DNA from 2 places in the Bradyrhizobium sp. USDA 223 genome. Region 1 is predicted to be linked to the other one. Evidence: riboswitches for the same ligand, from Rfam matches in the RefSeq annotation. Region 1 holds a riboswitch; the other holds the start of a gene.
The links. A riboswitch is a leader RNA that binds a small molecule or an ion and turns the genes downstream of it on or off. The one in region 1 is predicted to bind S-adenosylmethionine.

Region 1 (3,357 bases):
CCCCCGAGATGATGAAGCGTCTGCAGACGCAGGTGATCGACAGGCATCCGGATCTCGTGATCTGGCAGGTCGGCACCAACGCCGTGCTGCGCAATCTCGATCCCGGCGAGACCGTCAAGCTGGTGGAGGACGGCATCAACCGCATTCAGGCCGCCGGCGGCACCGACATCGTGCTGGTCGATCCGCAATATTCGCCGGCCGTCAACCAGCGCAAGGAGAGCGCCGGCAAGATGATCAAGCTGCTCGGCAACGTCGCCGAGCTCCGCAAGGTCGGTATCTTCCCCCGCTTCGAGGTGATGCGCGACTGGCACGAGAACCAGTCGATCCCGGTCGAGAGCTTCGTCATCGCCGACGGCCTGCACATGAACGATTGGGGCTATGCCTGCTTCGCCCAGCTGCTCGGGGACGACATCATCCGCTCCGTCGGCCAGATCAAGCTCGGTGTGAGCGTGCCCGCCGATGTGAGAACGTACCGGCCGATGTAGAGGCGAGTAGGGAATGGCGAGTAGCGAATAGGGCTGGGTCCATTTGCCACTCACTATTCGCCATTCGCCCTCACGCCTTCTCCAGCGCCGCGGTGAGATCCTCGATCAGGTCATCCGCGTGCTCCAGCCCCGCCGAGAAGCGGATGAAGCCCTCGCTGATGCCGAGCGCGGCGCGGTCTTCCGGCTTGAGGCGCTGATGCGTCGTGGTCGCCGGATGCGTGACGAGGCTCTTGGCGTCGCCGAGATTGTTGGAGATCTTGGCGAGCTTCAATTCGTTGAGCACACGGAACGCCGCCGCCTTGCCGCCCTTCACCTCGAAGCCGACCAGCGTCGAGCCGCCGCGCATCTGCTTCTTCACCAGCGCCGCCTGCGGATGATCGGCGCGGCCGGGATAGACCAGTCGCGAGATCTTGGGATGGCTCGCCAGCACCTCGGCGACGCGCGCGGCCGTGTCGGTCTGCGCGCGCACGCGCACGCCCAGCGTCTCCAGTCCCTTGAGCAGGACCCAGGCATTGAACGGCGAGATCGACGGGCCGGTCTGGCGCATGAAATTGTGGATGTGCTCGGCGATGAAGGCTTCGGAGGACAGGATGATGCCGCCGAGACAGCGGCCCTGGCCGTCGATGTGCTTGGTTGCGGAGTAGACGACGACGTCGGCGCCGAGCGCGAGCGGGCTCTGCCAGATCGGGGTTGCAAACACGTTGTCGACGACGAGCCGCGCGCCGCCCTTGTGCGCGATCTCGGCAATCGAGGGAATGTCGAGCACGTCCAGCGTCGGGTTGGTGGGGCTCTCCAGGAAGAACGTCTTGGTGTTGGGCCTCAGCGCCCGTTGCCACTGGTCGAGATCGAGCCCGTCGACCAGCGTGGCCTCAATGCCGTAGCGCGGCAACAGGTCCTGGATGACGTAGAGGCAGGAGCCGAACAGCGCACGGGAGGCGACCACGTGATCGCCGGCCTTGAGCGGCGCCAGGATCGCGGTCGTCACCGCCGCCATGCCGGTTGCCGCCGAGCGCGCGGCCTCGGCGCCCTCGAGCTCGATCATGCGGCGCTCGAACATTGCAATCGTCGGGTTGGAATAGCGCGAATAGATGAAGCCGGGATCCTCGCCCTTGAAGCGCGCCTCGCACTCCTCCGCGCTGGCGTAGACATAGCCTTGCGTCAGGAACAGCGCCTCCGAGGTCTCCCCATATTGCGAGCGCAGGGTGCCGGAATGGACCAGGCGGGTTTCGGGGCGGTAGGCAGCAGACGACTTCGACATAGGACCCTCTCCGACATGACCGTCGAGGCAAAACGGTCACAAAAAAACCGGCCTGGATATCTCCACGGGCCGGGATCACAGAGGTCCCCGGCCTGTTTAGCGACTTATTTAACGTGGCTGCAAGCCGGCCGGCTCAAATCACCACGGGATAAGTGATGCTCATATTCCGCAATGCCCTTTCCGTCAAGGCGTCCATCGGATAGCCGTAAAAGACTTGTATTTCCGGCATGGCCGGATGCATTCGACCCCTGATGAGGACCCCCGGTTGACGTTCACGGTCGCCGCCGACGCCAATGGTATCCTGCCCGACCGCACGATCGCGGCGATGGCGGAAGAAGGTCTCATCCTGCCCGCCTACGACTTCGTCGAGAGCCAGATCCAGCCGGCGAGCCTCGATCTGCGCCTTGGCGACATCGCCTATCGGGTCCGCGCCAGCTTCCTCCCCGGGCCCGGTGCCACCGTGGCCGAGCGCATCGACGAGCTGAAGCTGCACGAGTTTAGCCTCGCCGACGGCGCGGTGCTCGAGACCAACTGCGTCTACATCGTGCCGCTGCTCGAGAGCCTCGCGCTGCCGCCCGAGATCGTCGCTGCCGCCAATCCGAAGAGCTCGACCGGCCGGCTCGACGTCTTCACCCGCGTGATCGCCGACGGCACCCGTCGCTTCGACATGATCGGCGCCGGCTATCACGGCCCGCTCTATGCCGAGATCAGCCCGAAGACGTTTCCGGTGCTGGTGCGCGAGGGCTCGCGTCTCAGCCAGGTGCGCTTCCGCACCGGCGATGCCATCCTCAATGCCGACGAGCTCGATGCGCTGCACGCCAGCGAACGTCTCGTCGACATCGACGATGCGGATCTTTCCGGCGGCGTTGCCGTCTCGGTCGATCTCTCCGGCGAGAAGGCGAGCGGCTTCGTCGGCTATCGCGCCAAGCGCCACACCGGCGTCGTCGATGTCGACCGCCGCGCGGGCTACGCGGTGGAGGATTTCTGGGAGCCGATTTCGGCGCGCCCCGATGGCAGCCTGATCCTCGACCCCGGCGAGTTCTACATCCTCGCCTCCAAGGAAGCGGTGCAGGTGCCGCCCGACTACGCCGCGGAAATGGTGCCGTTCGACCCCCTGGTCGGCGAGTTCCGCGTGCACTATGCCGGCTTCTTCGATCCCGGCTTCGGCTATGCCGGCGCAGGCGGGCTGGGATCGCGCGCCGTGCTGGAGGTACGCTCGCGCGAGGTGCCGTTCATCCTCGAGCACGGCCAGATCGTCGGCCGCCTCGTCTACGAAAAGATGCTGGCCCGCCCCGACGCCATGTACGGCCAGCGCATCGGTTCCAACTACCAGGCGCAAGGCCTGAAGCTCAGCAAGCATTTCAGGGTGTAGTGCTAACCTCACCCACCGCTGTCATTCCCCGCGGAGGCGGGGAATCCAGTACGCCGCGGCCTCTCGATTCAAGCATGACCATCTCGGAGTACTCGATCGCCCGTCCCAGTGCGCAATGGCGCACAAGGCGGGCGATGACACCGAGATCGCGTCTGGTTGCGTCACCCGATCCGCGATGACACACTCCCGCAAAACAACAAGCCGGGAGCGAACATGACCACCGCACCAGACCTCGCGCAGGA
Region 2 (3,357 bases), 170 kb from region 1:
CACGGACATCGCTAACGGTCCTCGAGGTTAAGCCCGCGGGCCTTGCCTGCCGATTGCAGGAAGGCCCGGGAGATGTCGAAGAATTCGGGCACGTCGAGCAGGAATGCGTCGTGGCCGCGATCGGTCTCGATCTCGGCAAACGACACCCGGGCGCTCGAGGCGTTCAGCGCGTGCACCAGTGCGCGCGATTCCGAGGTCGGAAACAGCCAGTCGCTGGTGAAGGAGACCACGCAGAAGCGCGTTTTGATGTCGGCGAAGGCCTTGGCCAGCACGCCGCCGTGATCGGCGGCGATGTCGAAATAGTCCATCGCCCGCGTCAGATACAGATAGGAATTGGCGTCGAAGCGCTCGACAAAGGACGAGCCCTGGTAACGCAGGTAGCTTTCGACCTGGAAATCGGCGTCGAACGAGAAGGTCGGCAGCTCGCGGTCCTGCATGCGCCGGCCGAATTTGCGGTGCAGCGCCGCATCCGAGAGATAGGTGATATGCGCCGCCATCCGCGCCACCGCGAGCCCGCGATGCGGATGGATGCCGCGATCGGCATAGCCGCCACCGTGCCAGTCGGGGTCGGCCATCACGGCTTGTCGGCCGAGCTCGTGGAAGGCGATGTTCTGCGCCGAGTGCCGCGTCGCGCAGGCAATCGCCAGCGCGGAGTACACGCGCTCCGGATAGGCGGCGGTCCATTGCAGCACCTGCATGCCGCCCATCGAGCCGCCGACGACGGCAAACAGCGTGTCGATGCCGAGCCGGTCGATCAGCATCGCCTGCGCGCGCACCATGTCTGGAATGGTGATGACGGGGAAGTCCAGGCCCCAGACCTTGCCGGTGGCGGGATTGATCGAGGCCGGCCCGGTCGAGCCCATGCAGCCGCCGATCACGTTGGAGCAGATGATGAAGTAGTGCTTGGGATCGATGGGTCGGCCGGGGCCGACCAGCGTCTCCCACCAGCCGGGCTTGCCGGTGACCGGATGGACGTTGGCGACATGCTGGTCGCCGGTCAGCGCATGACAGATCAGCACGGCGTTGGAGCGATCGGCGTTGAGCTCGCCATAGGTCTGGTAGGCGATCTGGAACGGGGAGAGATCGACGCCGCAATCGAGCCGCAGCGGCTGCTCAGTGCCGAAATGCGCAACCAGCGAGCTTGGATGATCCACCTCGTGCGATCGCTCATCGGCGCTGATCGCAGGACTCGGTATCGACTTGACGCTACCCATCTCGGACATCGACCTCGTTTGCGACTGGCTGCTCGACCGCGCCGCTGACATCAGGCCATGAAAAACCCGGCCTGAACGATAGGTTCGGCCGGGATCGGAAGCGTCCCCGGCCTGTTTAGCGAGTTTTTTAACGTGGCTGCAAGCCGGCCGGCTCAAATGACCACGGAACGGGCAAAAGCTACCGTCTTGGGCGGTTTTCGTCAAGTCGCAGCCCGGATCGGCCCAATTCGTCTCTGTCGCGTCGACCGAAAAGGACGTCATTTCTCTTTGCTTTCACCGTCCCGACTGCCTAATCAGGACATCCCCCATCGGAACGATCGACGACCAGACATGTCCCAACGTCCGCCCGCGCCACCATCGCTGCAGGAACTGCGCAAGGAGATCGACGCGATCGACGAGGGCATGCATCGCCTCCTCATGCAGCGCGGCGAGATCATCGATCGCCTGATCCAGGTGAAGCAGACCCAGGAGGTCGGCTCGGCGTTCCGGCCCGCGCGCGAGGCTGCCATGATGCGCGAGATCGTGCAGCGTCATCGCGGCATCCTGCCGCTCGACACGGTCGAGAGCATCTGGCGCGTCATCATCTCGACCTTCACCTATGTGCAGGCGCCGTTCTCCGTGCATGCCGACGTCTCGGTGAGCGAGCCGGCGATGCGGGATTCCGCGCGCTTCCATTTCGGCTTCACGGTGCCTTATGTCGCGCATTTCAGCGCGCAGGCCGCGGTCGAGGCGGTGGCAAAATCCAAGGGCGACCTGGCGCTGGTCTCGGCGACCTCGAGCCGCACGCCATGGTGGCTGGAGCTTGAAGCGAACGGCGCGCCGAAGATCATCGCGCGGATGCCCTTCATCGAGCGCGCCGACCATCCGGCCGCCTTGCCGGTGTTCGCGATCTCGCGCGTCGCCGACAGCGCCCTGGTGACGGAGGTCGAAACCTTCAGCGTGCGCGTCTCGGGTTGGAACGCCGAGGTCGCCCGCGCGCTGTCGCCGCTCGCCGAGATCGTGGCGGTGCCCGATACCGCCTTCGACGGCGCGGCGCTCTTGGTCTCGGTCACCGGCGCGACCAGCATCGACAAGATCAGGGCTGCCCTGATCGAGGCGGGGGCCTCGGTGCGCTCCGTGGCCCTCGTCGGCAGCCACGCAACGCGCTATACGGTGCCCCCGACCGGGCCGAAATCGTAAATCGCGAGCCGCCCAGCCTATCCGGAGTCCAAGATGTCCCGCCCCGTGCCGAATCCCGGCATTCTCGATATTGCGCCCTACACGCCCGGCAAGAGCCCGGTGCCGGAGCCGGGCCGCAAGGTGTTCAAGCTCTCGGCCAACGAGACGCCGTTCGGGCCCTCGCCCAAGGCGATCGAGGCATTCAAGCGCGTGGCTGATCATCTGGAGGACTATCCGGAAGGCACCTCGCGCGTGCTGCGCGAAGCGATCGGCCGTTCGTTCGGACTCGATCCGAACCGCATCATCTGCGGCGCCGGCTCGGACGAGATCCTCAATCTGCTCGCGCACACCTATCTCAGCCATGGCGACGAGGCGATCTCCACCACGCATGGCTTCCTGGTCTACCCGATCGCGACCATGGCGGTCGGCGCCAGGAACGTCGTCGCGCAGGAGACCAACCTGACCGCTGACGTCGATGCCATCCTGAAGGCCGTGACGCCGAAGACGAAGCTGGTCTGGCTCGCCAACCCCAACAACCCGACCGGCACCTATCTGCCGTTCGACGAGGTCAAGCGGCTGCGCGCCGGCCTGCCCTCGCACGTGCTGCTGGTGCTGGACGCCGCCTATTGCGACTACGTCTCGCGCAACGACTATGAGATGGGGATCGAGCTCGTCGCCACCACCGAGAACACGGTGGTGACGCACACCTTCTCCAAGATCCACGGTCTTGCCGCGCTGCGCATTGGCTGGATGTTCGGGCCCGAGCACGTCATCGACGCGGTCAACCGCATCCGCGGCCCCTTCAACGTGTCGACGCCGGCGATGTATGCCGCGGTCGCCGCGATCGAGGATACCGCGCATCAGGCGATGTCGAAGCAGTTCACCGAGACCTGGCGCAACTGGCTCACCGAGGAGATCGGCAAGCTCGGACTGAAGGTGACGCCGAGCGTCGCCAATTTCGTGCTCATCCACTTCCCGACCGACA

Region 2: it holds a riboswitch for S-adenosylmethionine, as region 1 does, so the genes downstream of both, ABIA40_RS33715 (homoserine O-acetyltransferase) here and ABIA40_RS32840 (O-succinylhomoserine sulfhydrylase) in region 1, are expected to answer to the same signal.

Annotation. Positions count from the first base shown of each region.
Region 1 covers NZ_JBIYDR010000001.1:7,063,971-7,067,327, forward strand. The annotation lists gene ABIA40_RS32835 (SGNH/GDSL hydrolase family protein) at 1-485, shown strand, start outside; gene ABIA40_RS32840 (O-succinylhomoserine sulfhydrylase) at 556-1,743, opposite strand; SAM riboswitch at 1,819-1,898, opposite strand; gene ABIA40_RS32845 (2'-deoxycytidine 5'-triphosphate deaminase) at 1,979-3,115, shown strand; gene ABIA40_RS32850 (hypothetical protein) at 3,329-3,357, shown strand, end outside.
Region 2 covers NZ_JBIYDR010000001.1:7,235,384-7,238,740, reverse strand. The annotation lists gene metW (methionine biosynthesis protein MetW) at 1-9, opposite strand, end outside; gene ABIA40_RS33715 (homoserine O-acetyltransferase) at 12-1,214, opposite strand; SAM riboswitch at 1,309-1,388, opposite strand; gene ABIA40_RS33710 (chorismate mutase) at 1,545-2,393, shown strand; gene hisC (histidinol-phosphate transaminase) at 2,427-3,357, shown strand, end outside.